DNA from 3 places in the Glutamicibacter sp. AOP5-A2-18 genome. Region 2 is predicted to be linked to each of the others. Evidence: riboswitches for the same ligand, from Rfam matches in the RefSeq annotation. Region 2 holds a riboswitch; each other region holds the start of a gene.

Region 1 (6,010 bases), 2.9 Mb from region 2:
CCTGGGCTACCGGGATATCAGCATCAACGATGGAGTCGAAGATCAGCCGTCCCATGCCGGGAATGGCAAAGATGACTTCCACGATGACCGACCCGCCCAGCAACCCGGCAAACCAGACACCCACCATGGTCCACAACGGCAGCAATCCGTGGGGAACCACATGGCGAACCAATGCTTGGATGCTGCTCAGCCCGCGGGCACGGGCCGCCAGCACGTGCTCGGAGTCCAATGCCTGGCGCACGCCGGAGCGCACCGCAACGGTGAAAAAGCTGATGGGGCGCAAAGCCAAAATGAAGACCGGGAGCACCAGAGAAGCGGGGGAATCGTAGCCGGCCGAGGGAAGCAACGCCCAGCGCACGGCAAAGAGCAGAACCAGCAATGGCGCCAACGCGTATTCGGGAATGGCGATGAGCGCATGGGTGATCGAGGTGATCAGCTTGTCGGGCCATTGCCCGGCGCGGGTGGCTGAAATAACTCCCAAAAGAATCGATACAAGGATGGCTGCCAGCAAGGCGGTGCCTGCCAATGACAGGGTGACGCCGATGGCCGGCAATACCTGGTCTGCTACGGGGGTGCCGCTGATATGCGAGATGCCCATATCTCCGGTGAAGAACCGACCCAGCCATCGCCCGAACTGCACCAGCATCGGGTCGTTGAGGCCAAACTGCTCAGCATAGGCCTGAACCGTCGCCTCATCAGCTTCGCCAAAATCCATTCTTGCGCGCAGCAAGGACCGCACGGGGTCCCCGGGGGAGACGAAGGGGACAAGGAAGACCGCGAAGGAGGAAAGCAGAACTGCTGCGCCGAGGCCAACGACCCGGCGCAGCACGGTGGCTAGTGGTGACACGCTATTTGGTTTTCGCCAGGTCCTTGGTCATCACATAGCGGGTCAGCGGGTCCTGGACATAGCCCTGGACCTTGGAGCCCACACCGTCGATGGCCTGCTCATTAACCAGCCAGACGTTCACGGCATCCTTGGCGAGGATGTCTCCGGCCTGGCGGTAGAGATCATTGCGCTTGGCCTGGTCCTTCTCAACTTGGGCCTGGCCCACCAGCTTGTCGTAGTCCTTGTTGCAGTAGTGGCTCAGGTTGTATCCACCCTCGCAGGTGTAGTCGGCCTGCAGGAAGCCGATGGGGTCAGCGATATCGATCATCCGGTTGCGCTGGCTGAGGATCATGTCGTACTTGCCGGCCAGCACATCTGGCTCCACTGCGCCGTAGGACTTGGTGACGACATTGGCCTTCAAGCCGATCTGCTTGAACTGCTCCTGGATGATGGCGCCCACGCCAGCGAATTCGGCACGCTCGGTGATCGCAATGATGTCCAGCGGCTTGTCTTGCTTGTAGCCCGAGGCTTCCACCAGCTTTTTGGCTTCCTCGAGATTCACCTGGGGTACGGTCAGATCCGGGTTGGCCCAAGGCTCGCTTGGTGCAAAGGGACCGGTGGCAGGTTGGGCGGCGCCTTCATAGATGCTGGCGGCTATGGCTGGCAGATCCAAGGCCATGGTGGCGGCCCTGCGCAGGTCCACGTTGTCGAAAGGGGCACGCGAGTTGTTCAGGTACAGGGTCGAGGTGCGAGGAGAGTCGGCCTTGAGCACGCTGATCTTCTCGTCTGCTTCCAAGGTAGCCAAGCTGGTGGCCGGGATGGACATGGAGATGTCCGCTTCACCGGTCTGTACCTGGGTGGAGCGGGTGGCGCCGTCGGTGATGTAGCGGATTTCGCCGCCGGCCAGTTTCACCTCACCATCCCAGTAATTCTTGTTGCGGTCCAAGGTCAAGGACTGTCCGGCCTTCTCTGAAACCGGAGCGAAAGGCCCGGTGCAGTGATTCATCGGATCAATGCCCTTGTCGGTGTACGCAGCACCCGAGAGCACGCCGGCATTCACGCTGGCAATGCGATACGGCAAGAGCGGATCAGCTGCCGGGGTGGTGACGCGTACGGTATCAGCGTCGAGGGCTTCTACCTTCTTGATGGTCTTAGGGTTCACTGCACGTGCTGGTGCGGTGGCATCAAGAACATGGTTCAGTGAATTAGCAACAGCCTTGGCGTTGAAGTCGGTGCCGTCCTGGAACTTTACGTTCTTGCGCAGGTCGAATTCCCATGCGGTATCCGAGGTCTGCTTCCAAGAAGTGGCGAGCATTGGCTCTACCTTCTTCTCGGTCTGGTCATACTTGGTCAGGGTTTCCAAGCAACCGGCGATTGAGAGCACATAAGCGTCATCGCTTTCCAAAGCCCAGTTGGAAATTGGGGCACGGAAGTTCGCTACAACTACGCGGGCTTCGGCATCCGCTGCTGCATCCGGAGCGGGGGTGGCGGTGGAACTGCAGGCAGTTAGTGCGAGGGCTACCGCTGCAAAACTTGCAGCTACGCTCAATCGTCCAAGGTTCATGGAAATCCTTCGGCAATACGTGATGAATTGGCATCCAATGTCTTAGAGCCTTGGTAAGCGTACCCTAATTCCTTGATTTCTCATGAAGCAATAAAAGGCCATGAAGACCCCTTTAGAACTTCGGGATTCTGGACTGCGATAGAACGCTAGCTGAGTAGTAGAAAGTTGGTGTCAACCGTGGAAGTTCTGAGGACATTTTGCGTTATGTGTCGCAGTTCACGCACTGCGTGTGCGTAGCATGCGGTCACGAACCAACCGAGAACCAAGCCACGAAGCCAGCAACAGCGGAATGATCATGACTAGCCAAGGGATAAAGGACAACTCGGCTGCGCCTGCGGTGTGTGAGAGTAACCAGCCAAAGAGCATGTTGCCTAGAAGTACTGCTAGGCCGCCGCAGGTGGAGAGTAATCCGAAGTAGGAGCCGGTAGCGTTGAGCCCGGCAAATTTTGGAACAAGACTGAGCGCGGTGGGATGAACACTCATATGACCCAGGGTCATCAGGGTGACTGCGCAAAGAATTCGCACCAAGCTGGTTTCCTCACCAAAGGCTGATGAAGGGATGAAGGCCAAAACACTAAACCCCAAGGCGCTGAGAATATAGCCCATGCGCAACGTTGCAGCTGGGCCGATTCTTGCAGCAAGCCACGATAAGGGAATCTGCAGGCTCAGGGTCAAAATGGAGATCCACGCAAAGATCAGCCCCAACCACTGGGTAGGCATGTCTTGGCGTTCAAGTTCCAAAGGAATAGCTAGATACAGCTGGTTGTAGGCCAATAGGTCCGCGGCATGCAGCGAACAGAAGGCCAAGAACTGGCGGTCGCGCAGACATTCTCGGAAGCTACTGTGAGGCTTCGATGCTTTAGTTCCTGCACCGGTAGCAGCCGACAGTGCGCTCGCCGTGTCAGTCTTGCCAAGAGTGAGCGCCAAGAAGATTCCGATGGCCACAAAGAATACTGCGCCAAAACCTGCCACGGTGGAAAATCCCCAGCCCCACAGGGCCGAACCCACCAAAGGTCCGGTGACGGCGCCAATTTCACCCGTGATGCTCAGCCACGCAAAGAGCGTAGCCCGCCGAACGTGCTGGACTTGTCCTTGATCCCGCGCGCTTTGGGCAGCCGCCACCAAGATGTTTAGTCCCGGGGAGAATAGTGCCCCACCAAATCCGGTGAGCAGTGCGCCAAAAATGAACATTCCCAAGTGTGGAGTACTAGACCATAGGGATGCGGCCAAAGTGAGGAAACCTGCGGCACGTACCGCGCAGCCGATCAGAATCATGGTGCGGGCGCCGAAGCGATCCGCCAGAGTGCCACCAGCTAAGAACAGTCCTTGCTGGGCAAAAGTTCTGATTCCTAAGATCAGACCCACCGCGGTAGATGCCAACAGGAAATCATTGCTGAGGACTACCGCAAGGAAGGGGACTACAGCGTAGAAGCCGATATTAAACAGCGTCTGGGTTCCCAGGAGCGCGGTAATTTCTAAGCGTTGCGAGCGAGTTTTCATGGGCCTCTGGGACGCGGTGATGATGACCAGTCTGATCTTAGCTAAAGGATGGTCAATCACTTGTGTTCAAACTGTCGGTGCATTGTCCTATGGTTGAAAACAGGTTCAAGAGTTACGACGTAAAGTACCTGGCTAGTCGTACGGCAACCCCTCTCCGGCTCACGGGGTGCCCCAGGGGAAGAACCGTTCCGAGGCAAATGTCATCGGTTCAGTTAGCGGTTTGCCCCGTCCAGTATTCGGTACGGGGCGGCACCGCTCTCACGCTAGGAGAATTTCCATGGCTAATCAGCCAATTGATGACAAGCATGAATTCGACTTCCGTGAATGGACGAAGGAGATATTTGGCGAGGAAACCAGCAACAGCAGGGTTGATCAATATGGATTGCCGTTTCTGTCCGACGAAGCAGACTTGAGTGAAGAAAGGCAACGCAAGCTCCGCTGGTATTCGGCGCTGTTGGAAGCTCCTTACGTTGCCCGGGTGCAGACGAGAACGCGCAATTCTTGGAGCGATTTTATGAGTAACAATTCCCGGCACCGGCGCTTGACCAATGGCCAGTGCTACAAAGCTGAGGGCTATGACGAATATATTCAGCGTTGGGAATCGGTCGGCATCGGTTCGGACTTGTACCTTTTGATCCACGCGTCCTTGAAGCGGGCAGTTGAGATAAGTCGCAGCCGGCATACTTCGGATCTGGCGAAGCTGAATCTGGAAGTCCGATTGGATGAGCTGCACCTGTGCCGTGACGACGGCGGGATGTATGGTCGAAGCTTGGTTCCCGAGCACTGGAAAGATTTCCCAAACCTGCGGACCCGTTTGAGTCCAGTGACCGCTATCCGGCGAATCATTGACGCCGGGTTCTAGAATCCAATCCAGTTGATGGAGTTCAAGGGACAGGCCGCCAGCGGTCTGTCCCTTGAACTGGCTATCGAATCTTCTATTTTTTAGCTTGCGCCTTCCAAGGCCATCTGCGATGGCTGATTCTTGAAGCCCTTGGTGGTGGTTGCCAAAATAATGGTTCCGATGGCCAGCCAGATGCTGCCGATAATTACGGCATGAATATCAAGCTGCGTGAGTAGGAACGCGATGACTAGAACACCAATAGCTGGGCACAGCACGTAGAGCATTGCATTAAGCTTGTTGCCTGCGCGACGTTGGCGATCCCAATAAACAATGACCGACACGTTGACCATGATGAACGAGATGAAAGCACCGAAGTTAATGAATGAGGTTGAGGTGGCCACATCCATGAACATGGCGATCAAGCCCACAACTGCGATGGCCAAGATAGAGAAGACCGGGGTGCTCCAACGCTGGTTCAGCTTCCCAAAGAAGCTGCGTGGCAGTACTCCGTCTCGACCCATGGCGTAGAGCAGTCGACTGCCAGCAGCCTGAGCGGCGATACCTGAGGTGAACTGGGCGATAACTAGTGCGGCCAAGAAAATAGCACCAAATAAATTGCCACCAATGTGCTGTGCTATTTCGAAACCCGCAGCATTAGAATTCTCAAAGACACCGCCTGGATGCACCAGCTGTACTGTGTAGGCCACGATGACAAAAATGCCTCCACCTATGAGGGCAACGAGCATGATGGCCTTGGGGACGGTGCGCCGGGGTTCCACGGTCTCTTCGGTCAGAGTGGTCACCGCATCAAATCCAAGGAACGAGTATGCGGCGATGGCTGCACCAGCGGCGATACCTGTTGTGCTCGCGCCGATCCCGGTAAACGGAGAAGAGCTCACTAGAGCGCCTGCGCCGTGCTCGCTGGAGACACTGGCCACGGAGAGAACTACGAAGAAAACGATGACCAAGATCTGGAAGGACATGAGTACCAGATTCACCCGGTCTGCCACCTTGATGCCGATGATATTCAAAATGGTTGTCAGCACAATGAAGCCAAGGATCCACACCGGCATCGGCGCGGCAGGGAATTGGGCTTGCAAGTACGAGCCACCGATCAGCCAAATCACCATGGGAAGGAAGAGGTAGTCAAGCATAGTGGCCCAACCGACGAGGAAACCGATCCGTCCGTCGATGGTCTTGCGTACGTAAGTGTAGGCAGAACCGGCCACCGGGTACGCTGCAGCCATCCGGCCGTAGCTATTTGCGGTAAAGAGCATTG
Region 2 (6,010 bases):
TGACTGCTGATCAACTTCAACAAACTTGAAGTTCTTTGGGTTCTCCAAAATGTCATTCTGCGACAGGCGAATCACGCTCTTGTTTGGCGTGACCTTCAATACCCCTGCCTTATCAAGCAGGGCCAATGCGCGACCATTATTAGCGGTATCTACAGGCAATGCGATGGTGGCACCGTTAGGCAGTTCCTTGATGGAATCGTACTTTTTCGAGTACACGCCGGCTGGTGAACTGTACATGTAGAAGGCTGGATCCACATCCACGTTCTGGTCCTTCTTGAACTGCTCAAGGTAGGCACCGTGCTGGAAGAAGTTCGCATCATACTCACCGTTAGATACCACGTGGTTTGGCTGCACGATATCGGTGACATACGTGGCATCCAGCTTCCAACCCTTCTCAGCCAGTAGCTTCTGAGCGATCTTGGTGGGCTCCTGTGACGGAGCCGATTCGGTGACAATGATCTTGATGGTCTTGTCCCCAGTTCCGGAAGCTTCTCCGCCTCCGACCAGACCACATGAGGTTAGTCCTAAGAGTGCTGCCGAGCCAGCGGCGAAGGTCAAGAAAGTACGACGAGATACTGCCATGATGTTTTCCTTAGATAAAGTGCGAGTTGAGAAGAAGTGTTTAGCGTTTGTCTGCTGCACGCGAGAGCCGAGTACCAACAAACTGAACTGCGTGCACCAGCAAGATCATCAGAATGATCGCTAGGAGCATGACGCCGGTTTCGTAACGGTAGTAGCCGTAGCGGATAGCAAAATCGCCAATACCTCCGCCACCTACCAGACCGGCCATCGCTGAGTACGAGATGAAACTGACCGTCATGATGGTGACAGATGAGAGCAGTGCAGGTCTTGCCTCGACAAGTAATACTTCGCGAATGATCTGTCCGCGGGTAGCACCCATGGCCTGCGCAGCTTCAACAACTCCATTGCCAAGCTGGCTGATGTTCTGTTCCACAAAACGTGCAAAATAAGGAATCGCGTTAATCGTCAGCGGAACAATGACGGCAGCAGTTCCAATGGTCGTTCCCACCACAAACCGGGTGAACGGGATGATGGCAATCAGCAAAATAAGGAATGGGAAGGAACGGATGGTGTTCACTATTCCGTCAACAATCTGGTGCAACCGCGGACGGGGACGCAGACCATTAGGCGACATGGAGAACAGCCAGATCCCCAGTGGCGTTCCGAGCAAAATTGCAATTGGAATGGCGACCAGAAGCATGGCGAAAGTTTGTGCCATGGCCACCCAAATTTCCGGGGCCAGTTCAACAATTCGGTCAAAGTTAAAAGCTGCTGCACTGCCGTTGCTCGTGCCCAGCACTAGTGAAGATAAGTTCATTGGTAATCCAGGTTCTTTATACGCGCGCTACGTGGGCAGCTGATGAGGATGAAACGGGTTTTGGGCTGCGGTTCAACGTAATTTCATCGCTGATCAGATAGCGTCCGATAGGCGTCGTGGGTTCAAAGCCAGGCTCTTGCAACTCATTCAGGGCGAACTCTTCAACTACTGAACCGTCTTCCATTACCGAGACGCGGTCTGCGATGGCCTTAATAACGTTCATTTCGTGCGTGACAATAACTGTGGTGATTCCGAGGCTGGCGTTGATGTCGCTGAGGTACTGCAGCACCGAGGTCGTGGTTCGCGGATCCACTGCACTGGTCGGTTCATCGCACAAGAGGACTTTTGGCTCGGTCACCAACGCTCGTGCAATGGAGATGCGTTGCTTCTGACCGCCTGAAAGCTGTCCTGGGTATGCGCTGGCCTTGTCAGCCAAATCAACAATGGCCAAAGCTTCCAAGGCGCGTTCGCGACGCTCGTTTTTTGCTACACCAGCAAACTTCAGATTCAGTTCCACGTTCTGCAACGCGGTGCGATTGTTCAGCAGATTGAAGTGCTGAAAAATCATTCCGATTTCATGTCGTTGCTTACGCAAATCGCCATCGCTGAGTCCGGTAAGTTCCACGTCATCGACAAAAACCTGACCGGAGGTTGGGCGCTGAAGTAAGTTGATGTTGCGCAACAGCGTTGACTTGCCAGCACCGGAGAAGCCGATGATCCCGTGAATGCTTCCGGCTTCAATGTTCAGGGTCACGTCTTTAACTGCCGTGAATTGATCCTGGCCATTGCCAAATGTTGTTGTTACGTTCTCAAGACGAATCATCATCGCTCCTTTACTGCTTGGTTATACGGAGCGTTCTTCACGAGGAAAACCTGTCTTTAAACAGACTTTCCCGTCGCGAAGTGAAAGTACTCCATCGGTCCTGGCTGTAGCACCGCTCCCTTACGGGTGGTTGCTGCGACGTCGTTGAGCCAGATCTCTCAGTCGCTCTGGATGGTGTGTGTTCGGTTGTACGGTCCGAACGATTTAAGTCTGTCTTCCATGGCCATGACCGAACAATAATTACGTAAACGGAAGTCATGAAGTCACCAAAACTTACTCACAACGTCAAAAAATTGCTTTGGTTTGCGTAGCAATTCTTCACTTTCCTCAAAGGTTTCGAATCAAGACGACGACCCTTGACGTATTGATTCCCCTTTTGGTTTCATGCGCACGACTGACCGTCGGGAATTGAACCGCGAGGGACGTGGTTGTATTAGTTTGCAGACCAACGAGAGGACAACATGAAGATTGCAATTGCAGGAGCCACCGGACAGCTGGGCCAACTGGTTATCAACGCACTATTAGAGCGCGGTGCAGATCCTGCACAACTGGTTGCCCTTGGACGTTCTGAAGAAAAACTCGCTCCTCTGGCGGGCAAGGGTCTGGAGACCCGCGCCGCTGACTACAACGTCGAGGCAAGCCTGGTGTCAGCTCTCGAAGGCGTAGACAAGTTGCTTCTGATTTCAGGTAGCGAAGTTGGCCAGCGCATCACCCAGCATGAGAACGTCATCAACGCTGCCCAGCGCGTGAACGTATCGCTGATTGCTTATACCTCTATTGCCAATGCCCTGACCGGCAACATGAAACTGGCGCAAGAGCATGTGGCTACCGAACAGTTACTGGCGGGCTCCGGCATTGAATACGTCTTGCTACGCAACGGTTGGTACACCGAAAACTACACCGATCAGCTCCTGGGCTACCTCAACAGCCGCGTAGTTCTCGGCGCCGCAGGTAACGGCAGGATCAGCGCCGCCCCACGTGCCGACTACGCAGAAGCAGCCGCAGCGGTATTGCTCTCCGAAGAAAATGAGTCCGGCAAGATCTACGAACTTGGTGGCGACAAGGCCTTCACCCTGAGTCAGCTGGCCGGTGCCGTGGGCGCCGCCGCCGGCCAAGAGGTCAATTACCAGGAAGTTGAACCAGAGAAGCTCGTTGCGATCTACACCGAATCCGGCGTGCCAGCACAGTTTGCAGACATCCTGGTTGATACCGACGTGCAGGTTCGTGACGGTGCCCTGGAAGTGAACTCGGCAGATCTTTCCCAGCTCATTGGCCGTCCAACCGCATCGTTGGGTAAGACCATCAAGGAAGCTCTGGCTCAGTAAACTAACCAGCTGCACCAACGCTGAAGTGGGCAGTGATCCCCGACTGACTAGTCGGGGATCACTGCCCACAGTTCTAACGTCATAACTATAAATATTGTGATCACTTGCGCGGAATTACAACGCTTCTAAAAAGATGGCTCGTGTCACACCCCTAGCGCTTCGAGCACTTCCCGTAAATTGACGCATACTTCATCCCCACCTCTTTCAGGAGATCAGAGTATGCAACGATCAAGTTTGCGCGCTTTGGCTGGCGCAACGATTCTTTCTTTGGGACTAGGAGCTTTCACAGTCCTCCCGGCGAGCGCTGACCCAAGGCACACAGAAAAGACCCCGACTGCTACCGGTACCGGAGGCGCAGTAGCTTCCGTGGATCCAGAAGCTTCGGCAGCAGGACTCGAAGTATTGCGTAAGGGTGGCAACGCTGTTGATGCCGCGGTGGCTACCGCTGCAGCCCTAGGTGTCACCGAACCCTACAGCGCTGGCATTGGCGGCGGCGGCTACTTCATGTACTACGACGCGTCCACGGGCAAGGTCAGCACCATCGATGGGCGTGAAACCGCGCCGGCAGCAATACCGCATGATGCCTTCATCGATCCGGCTACCTCAAAGCCCTATAACTTCACCCCCGAACTGGTCACCAGCGGTGTAGCAGTAGGCGTTCCTGGCACCGTGGCCACCTGGCAACGGGCGCTAGATAACTGGGGTTCACAAAGCCTCAAGCAGGTTCTCAAACCGGCAACTCAGGTCGCCTCGCGAGGCTTTGTGGTGGACAAGACCTTCCATGAACAAACTCAAGATAACAAGGAACGCTTTGCTGCTTTCAGCTCAACCAGCGACCTCTTCTTGCCTGAGGGTGATGCCCCAAAGGTAGGCACCATTTTCAAGAATCCAGAGCTGGCCGACACGTACCGGCTGTTGGCAGCCAAGGGTCCAAAAGCTTTCTACCAAGGTGATCTCGCCTCAGAGATTTCCCAGACCGTGCAGGCTCCACCCAAGGTGGAAGATACCAAACTGCCAGTACCCGCTGGCTACGTGAGCACCGAAGATCTTGCCAACTTCAAGGTCGCGGAGCAGGAGCCCACCACGGTGAAATACCGTGGACTAGATGTTTATGGCATGGCCCCATCCTCTAGCGGTGGAACCACCATTGGTGAATCACTGAATATTCTGAGCAATTTTAACCTTGCATCAATGGAACCAACCGACGCGTTGCACCACTACTTTGAGGCCACCGCGTTGGCTTACGCTGACCGTGGTAAGTATGTGGGAGATCCTGCCTTTGTCGATGTTCCCACCCAAACCTTGACCAGTAAGCTCTTTGGTGCCGACCGTGCGTGCGAAATCGATCCAGCTAAGGCCGCCACTAAGCCGGTGGCTCCGGGTGATGTCGCAAACTTTGATGGTCAGTGCCCAGCAAGTACTGCTGAGCCAGCTAAGGAGCAAGACACCGAGAACATCTCCACCACCCACCTGTCGGTGGTTGACCGTTGGGGTAATGCGGTCGCGTACACGCTGACCATTGAACAGACCGGTGGTTCGGGCATGGTAGTTCCAGGCCGTGGGTTCTTGCTGAACAATGAGCTCACCGACTTCTCCACCGTTTATGATCCGCAAGATCCAAACCGTCTTGAACCAGGTAAGCGTCCGCGCTCTTCGATGGCGCCAACGATTGTTTTGCAAGACGGCAAGCCAGTTATGGCCATCGGTTCCCCTGGTGGTTCCACCATCATCACCACGGTGTTGCAGACCCTGCTCAACCGCTATGATCTGGGCATGAGCATCAGTGAGGCGATTGCTGCTCCTCGTGCTTCGCAACGCAATACTGCCGCGGTCACCGCGGAACCTGAGTTCATCTCCAGGTACGGTTCAGCGATGGAAGCCTTCGGTCATAAGCTCACTCCTGCCGGAGATTCTTTCACCCCGCAGGCAGAAATTGGTGCGGTGGAAGCCGTGGAAATCAATGCTGACGGAACGCTGACGGCGGCGGCCGAACCAGTGCGCCGTGGCGGAGGTTCTGCCCTGGTACTTAACCCAACCAAGTAAGTTTCTAACGCAAAAGCGTGGAGGCGTTGTTCACTTGAGTGAACAACGCCTCCACGCTTTGTAGCTAGCTAGGCCTTAGGAACTTTAGCTCTTGGCAGCCAAGCGATTGCTGATCTTGTACTTCGCGGCGCGGTGAGTTTCCTTCACGCGGTCCCCGGTACCGAAGAGCTTGTTACGCAGCGAACCGTCGGCGTATTCGGTCTTGTAGGCACCACGAGCCTGTAGCTCAGGAACAACATACTCAACAACATCTTCGAAGGTTGCCGGGGTCACGGCGTAGGCGAGGTTAAAACCATCAACGTCGGTGTAGTCCACCCAGTCAATGAGCTTGTCTGCAACCTCTGGGCCCGAGCCAACGGTGATTGGTCCGAAGCCGCCAACACCAACCCATTCAGCAAGCTGACGGATGGTCCATGGGTTGCCGTCATCGCCGCTGGCCTTCTGGAAGGTCTCCACCGAAGACTGGATGGCGTTGGACTT
Region 3 (6,010 bases), 410 kb from region 2:
TCGAGCCTGCCGGTGATGTCAGTGCAGCGCCTTCGGCTAAGAAGCAAGACACAAAGAAGAGCGCCGACTCCGCAACACCAGTACTGGCGAACACTGGCTTTGACGGAGTCACCGCTGGAGTAGCGGGGCTGCTGGTGGCCCTTGCCGGTGCGGTCTTTGTTGCTCTCGGACGTCGAAAGTCGACCAAGCACTAACGCAAAGAGCCATTGGACCAGCTAAAGCTGTTCGGCCGCCGTCTATGAGACGGCGGCCGAAGAGTTTTAACCGTTTAGGCGTGAATTTTCGTTGAGGTGATGCCACGAACGGTTGTGGTAAACCAACGCGTCACCAAGTTCGCCCGGCTGAGCATCACGTTCAATGTGCGCCTGCAGAGCGCGGGCAACAATCACCGTGGAAGTTCCGGCCTGAATCCGTTCAATAACTTCGCAGCGGACCCACGCACGGACGTTGTCAAACACCGTTTCGCCGGTGCTTAAACGTGTCCACGACTGGCTCTGTGCGAAGCGGTCAATGCCGCTGGTTGCACCCAGTTTGGCAACCTCAAGGTCGTGCACATCCAGGCTATGAACGACGATCGTTGCCGCACGAGAAAGAACGTCGGCAGCCGAAGATAACGCCGAGATCGAAAAGACCAATAGCGGTGGATCAACGCTGATTGATGCCACCGAGGTGGCAGTGAGCGCAACGGGCCCGTCGCCAGCATCTGCCGTAATGACGCTGACACCACCCGGGTGTCCGCGGAAGACAGCTTTGAAGTCGTCCGCGGACAGCGAATCGGTAGCGTCGATGGTGACCTTAGACGCTGGCACCGACGAGCTCCTCGCGCAGGATGGACGCTCCGGCGCTCAAAGCGCTGAGCTTTGCCAGCGCAGTGTCGCGAGGGAACGGTGCCATGCCACAGTTGGTGCTCGCAATCAGCTTGTCCGCGTCCACAAATTCCAACGCCTTGCGCAAGGTCTGAGCGACTTCTTCTGGGCTTTCAACGGTTTCGCTGGCCACATCGATGGCGCCGAGCATGACCTTCTTGCCGCGGACCATCTCAACGACTTCAATCGGCACGTTGGAGTGGTGCGATTCCAAAGATACGGTGTTGATGGTTGAGGCCTGCAGTAGTGGGAAGGACTTCTCGTAGTGGCGCCACTGAGCGCCGAGGGTGGCCTTCCAATCATTATTGGCCTTGATGCCGTAACCGAAACAGATGTGAGCGACGGTTTCAGCTTTTAACCCTTCGCATGCGCGCTCCAGCGCTGCAATGCCCCAGTCAGCAACTTCGTCAAAAAAGACGTTGAACGCTGGCTCGTCGAATTGGATGACATCCACTCCAGCGGCTTCGAGTTCCTTGGCTTCCTGATTCAGGATGGTAGCGAACTCCCAGGCCAATTTTTCGCGGCTCTGGTAGTGAGCGTCATACAAGGTGTCCACCATGGTCATTGGGCCAGGCAACGTCCACTTAATCTGCTTGTCAGTGTATGAACGCAGGAACTTTGCATCGTCAACAAATACTGGCTTTTTTCGCTCTACTGCACCAACAACAGTGGGCACGCTTGCGTCGTAGCGGTTGCGGATGCGCACGGTCTCACGCTTTTCAAAGTCAACACCGCTCAGGTGCTCAATGAAGGTTGTGACGAAGTGCTGACGGGTCTGTTCGCCATCGCTAATGATGTCGATGCCACGCTGAGTCTGCTCCAGTACGGCAGCGCGCATGGCATCTTGCTTTCCTTCGCTCAGCTCGGAACCTTGGAGCTTCCAATCGGACCACAGGGTCTCAGGTTGGGCCAGCCATGAAGGCTTGGGGAGGCTGCCGACGATTGAGGTTGGAATTAGCTTTGAAGTCATCGTTTATCTTTCGATTCTCAGGCGACAGGAGTTGGGCAGGTGGCGGAAAATTGGTTGAGCAATTCTTGATTAGGGATGATGAAGTGCTCCTGCGTGTACTTACCCTGGCTAGCTCCGAGTCGGGTGCGTTCTTCGCGGTCGTAGTCGATCCGAGTCGGAGCGAAGTCCTGAGCGCTCAGGCTTGGACGGTAGACCGACGGGGCAGCACAATTGGCGTTGTAAATCTCGGGGCGGTAGATCTTCTGAAAGGTCTCCATGGTGCTAATCAGACTGATCAACTGCAGGTTGGTGTAGTCATTGAGTAGATCGCCACGGAAGTAGAAAGCCAGTGGAGCTACGGAACCTGCAGGCATGAAGTAGCGCACCTGCAAACCCATTTTGCCGAAGTAGGTATCGGTCAGGGAGTTCTCGTCCTGCTGGTATTCCAAGCCAAGGACCGGGTGACTATTGCCGGTGCGGTAGTAGGTTTTGGAAGTGGAGACGCTGATGGCGACCACTGGCAACTGGTTAAAACGCTGCTGGTAGGCTTCCGAATCCAAGAAATGCTGGAAGAGCTGGCCGTGAAGGTCGCCGAAATCTTCAGGTAACTTAGGAGCACCCGAGCCGTTGCTGGCCGCCGGAAGCACCACACTGAAGTCATAATCGCGGACGTAAGAAGAGAAATTATTGCCCACCATGCCATGGCTACGGGTACCGGTGAGGCGGTCGACAACGATGGTGTCTAGAACTTCAAGAAGCGGAAAATCCTGCTCTTCATTCTCGGCGGCAAAATGCACGTTGGCCGAGATGATTTCCAGTTCGAGCTCATAACGATCGCCGGCAGGATTGTCCCAGTGAGCCAGCGAATTGAAGCGACGGTTGATCATCGTCAGGGCGTTGCGCAGGTTCTGTTGGCGATTCTCACCACGGGCCAGATTTGCGAAGTTTGTGGTCACTCGTGAGGTGGCACAGGGAGTGTAATTCTCGTCGAATTTGGTGGTGCTAATGCTGAAAGTGAACTCGTCTGCCATGGCGGCCAATCTTGTGATGAGGGCCTGGGCAGGCCGAAAGTAAGTCGATGCGTCCATCATGCAGGGTCTTCATTGATATCAGGTAACTCGATATAACTATGGATTCATATAGACTCAATCTATGGTTCAAGGAACAAGCGGTTTAACATTGCAACAGCTTCGCTACTTCACCGCGGTCGCTACCGAGGGCTCCATCTCCGGTGCCGCCGACCTAATTTACGTCGCGCAGCCCAGCATGTCCGCGGCCATGAAAGAGCTCGAATCACGAGTGGGGCGCACCTTGCTGATGCGATCCGCGAGGGGCGTGACGCTCACCGCCGAAGGCGCGGAATTCCTCGGCTATGCCCGACAGGTCCTGGAGCAGGTGGAGCTGCTGGAGCATCGCTACCTCGGCCGTCCTTCCGCAAGGCGACTGCTGGGCGTCTCCACCCAGCACTACTCATTTTCGGTTGATGCCTTTGTGCGCATGGTTCAGGCCAGCGGCGCAGAGGAGTACCAATTTTCGCTCCGTGAGACCCGCACCGAGGAAATCATTGAGGACGTACGCACTCTACGTAGCGACATTGGGATCTTGTACCGCAACGACTTCAACCGGAAAGTGATCGACAAGCTGCTGCGCGAATCCAGGCTTGTCTTCCATCCGCTGTTCTTGGCCGATCCGCACATTTTTATCTCGCGCAGCAACCCGCTGGCCTCGCGTGCACAGGTGACGCTTGAAGACCTCGAGGACCTGCCGCGGCTTACCTTCGACCAGGGTGCAAACAACTCCTTCTACTTTTCCGAAGAGGTGCTCTCCACCCGTTCAAGCCAACGCGAAATTCAAGTCTCGGACCGCGCCACGATCTTTAACCTCATGATCGGCTTGGGCGGGTACACCATCTCCACCGGCATCATCAGCGACGAGCTTGATCCCTCCATCGTTGCCATCCCGCTGTCCATCGACGAGCGAATCGAGATCGGTTGGATCGACCACGCCGGGATCCCGCTCACCGATCAAGCGCAGCGTTATTTGGAAGAAGTGCGTGCGGTGGTCGCCAGCTTTGACGTTGAGGTGCTGGGCTAAAACCGTAACAGTGTGTCATCTCTAGCCTTCGAGTCGTCACACTAGCAGGGCAAAACTGCTAGATTCCACGGATTATGCTCAAAGTGGCGCGTCATAAACAGGTCGTAAACCCCGTGTCATCATGACAACTTGGCGACATATGAAGCGTGGCGACCTTGTATGAAGCCGTGAGCCCAATGCCGCTTGCGCCGCCCGGGGCAGATATCGAACCATGGAAGAACAACAAACCATCAAGAGCGACTAAGAGATCTGGCTCGAAGACGTCGCAGCAACCATCGGGAAACCGAAAGGTGCTAATGCCAGGGACGATGGAGCAGTTCCGAACGCTTTTAAGCGCACTGTGCCTCGTACCAAGTCAGTGTTCGGGCTTTGGTACGGGTTACATCTTTCGGTGCACTCCCTCGCTAGGAAACGAGAAGGAGCTATGAGCCAAGGAACCGACGCGGTCCACGCAGGGTATCGACCAAGCGGAGATTTCCGCCCGATGCTGCCACCACTACATAACTCCGCAGCGTACCAATTTGAATCCCATGCTGAAGCGATCGAAAAGTTCGCTATGCGCCAGTCCGGGTTCACGTACTCACGCACCGGTAACCCCACCGTTTCGATCCTCGAACAGCGTGTAGCCGCGCTGGAAGGTGGAGCTCAGGCGGTGGCCACCGCCTCGGGACAGGCAGCTGTTTCACTGTCCCTGTTGGCGCTGACCCAGGGACCTAAGCACATTGTGGCGTCTTCCTCGCTATACGGCGGCACGGTGGACCTACTGACCGACTCCTTCGCCGACTTTGGCATCCGCGTCAGCTTTGTTGACCAAGCCGATCCGGCAGCCTGGGCCGGGGCCATCGAGGATGAGACCCGCGCGTTTTTCCTAGAGTCCGTGTCCAACCCGCTGTGCACGGTGGCCGATCTTCCCGCTATTTCGGCGATCGCCCACGAGCACAACATCCCGGTGGTCGTGGATAACACCCTGGCCACCCCGTTGAACTTCCGCCCGCTAGATTTTGGCGCGGATATTGTGGTCCACTCGGCCACCAAGGGTCTGGCCGGCCATGGCTCGGTACTTGGCGGCGTGGTGGTGGATTCGGGAAAGTTCGACTTCTCCGATCCGCTGCGTTGGCCACAGATTGCCGCCCCACGCGTGCGGTTGAACAATACTTCCTTGCTCGAACGCCACGACTCTGCTGCCTATGCGATGCTGGTGCGTTCCAAGTTCCTGCACGATCTAGGTCCGGCATTAGCTCCGGCCAGCGCCCAAGGCATTTTGGCCGGCATCGAAACTTTGCCGGTGCGTGCAGCGCATGTACAGCGCAGCGTGAGCACCCTGATCCAAGAGCTCTCCGGCCACCCGGGCATCGCGGCCATCCATCACCCCTCACAATCCAGCCACCCGAGCCACACCGTGGCCCAACAGCTCACCCCCAAGGGCACCGGCTGCGTGCTGGCCATCGAGTTGGCACACCCGTCGCTAGTTTCCCCGGTGATTGATGGGCTAGAACTGATCAGTTTGGCCGCGAACGTGGGGGACACCCGCACGATGATTTTGCACCCGGCCACCATGACCCATTGCCGGCTCTCGGCCGATCAGTTGGCCGACGCTGGCCTGAACGCCTCCACCCTGCGCCTTTCGGTCGGGCTTGAAGATCCTGTGGATCTGCTCGCAGACCTGAACCGCGCGCTTGATAATGCACTAAACCGGGCCCTGGCCCCACAAACTCAAGGAGCATGATGACTGGCTTCAACACTCAGGCCGTACACGCAGGCCAGGAAAAAGACCCACACACCGGCGCCGTTGTTCCGCCGATCTACCAGACCAGCACCTTCATCCAGGACGGTATTAACGTACTGCGATCCGGGCACGAATACTCCCGCGGCTCCAACCCCACTCGAGATGGTTTCCAAGACCAGCTCACCATCCTAGAAAACGGCGCGGCCGGTTTTGCCTTCGCCTCAGGTATCGCCGCCGAAGATGCGCTGCTGCGTGCCGTGCTGGAACCGGGCGATCACATCGTTCTGGGCGCCGACGGTTACGGCGGCACCAACCGGTTGATCTCCAAATTGCACAGCAAATGGGGCATCACCTCCTCGGCGGTAGACATCACCA

Evidence for each region. Region 2 has a riboswitch for S-adenosylmethionine ahead of ACT3RW_RS01410 (methionine ABC transporter ATP-binding protein). Riboswitches for the same ligand answer to the same signal wherever they lie in the genome.
Region 1: another riboswitch for S-adenosylmethionine. It lies ahead of ACT3RW_RS15410 (hypothetical protein); the one in region 2 lies ahead of ACT3RW_RS01410 (methionine ABC transporter ATP-binding protein).
Region 3: another riboswitch for S-adenosylmethionine. It lies ahead of ACT3RW_RS03390 (O-acetylhomoserine aminocarboxypropyltransferase/cysteine synthase family protein); the one in region 2 lies ahead of ACT3RW_RS01410 (methionine ABC transporter ATP-binding protein).

What each region holds. Positions count from the first base shown of each region.
Region 1 is NZ_JBQSVW010000001.1:3,209,363-3,215,372, reverse strand. It holds gene ACT3RW_RS15425 (ABC transporter permease) at 1-847, opposite strand, end outside; gene ACT3RW_RS15420 (ABC transporter substrate-binding protein) at 849-2,390, opposite strand; gene ACT3RW_RS15415 (MFS transporter) at 2,607-3,890, opposite strand; SAM riboswitch class IV at 3,994-4,110, shown strand; gene ACT3RW_RS15410 (hypothetical protein) at 4,168-4,752, shown strand; gene ACT3RW_RS15405 (APC family permease) at 4,833-6,010, opposite strand, start outside.
Region 2 is NZ_JBQSVW010000001.1:292,449-298,458, reverse strand. It holds gene ACT3RW_RS01420 (MetQ/NlpA family ABC transporter substrate-binding protein) at 1-582, opposite strand, end outside; gene ACT3RW_RS01415 (methionine ABC transporter permease) at 623-1,339, opposite strand; gene ACT3RW_RS01410 (methionine ABC transporter ATP-binding protein) at 1,356-2,165, opposite strand; SAM riboswitch class I at 2,251-2,340, opposite strand; gene ACT3RW_RS01405 (SDR family oxidoreductase) at 2,624-3,487, shown strand; gene ggt (gamma-glutamyltransferase) at 3,707-5,530, shown strand; gene ACT3RW_RS01395 (LLM class flavin-dependent oxidoreductase) at 5,615-6,010, opposite strand, start outside.
Region 3 is NZ_JBQSVW010000001.1:701,387-707,396, forward strand. It holds gene ACT3RW_RS03365 (hypothetical protein) at 1-194, shown strand, start outside; gene ACT3RW_RS03370 (flavin reductase family protein) at 261-809, opposite strand; gene ACT3RW_RS03375 (methionine synthase) at 796-1,836, opposite strand; gene ACT3RW_RS03380 (putative oxygenase MesX) at 1,854-2,846, opposite strand; gene ACT3RW_RS03385 (LysR family transcriptional regulator) at 2,968-3,909, shown strand; SAM riboswitch class I at 4,134-4,224, shown strand; gene ACT3RW_RS03390 (O-acetylhomoserine aminocarboxypropyltransferase/cysteine synthase family protein) at 4,334-5,635, shown strand; gene ACT3RW_RS03395 (cystathionine gamma-synthase) at 5,635-6,010, shown strand, end outside.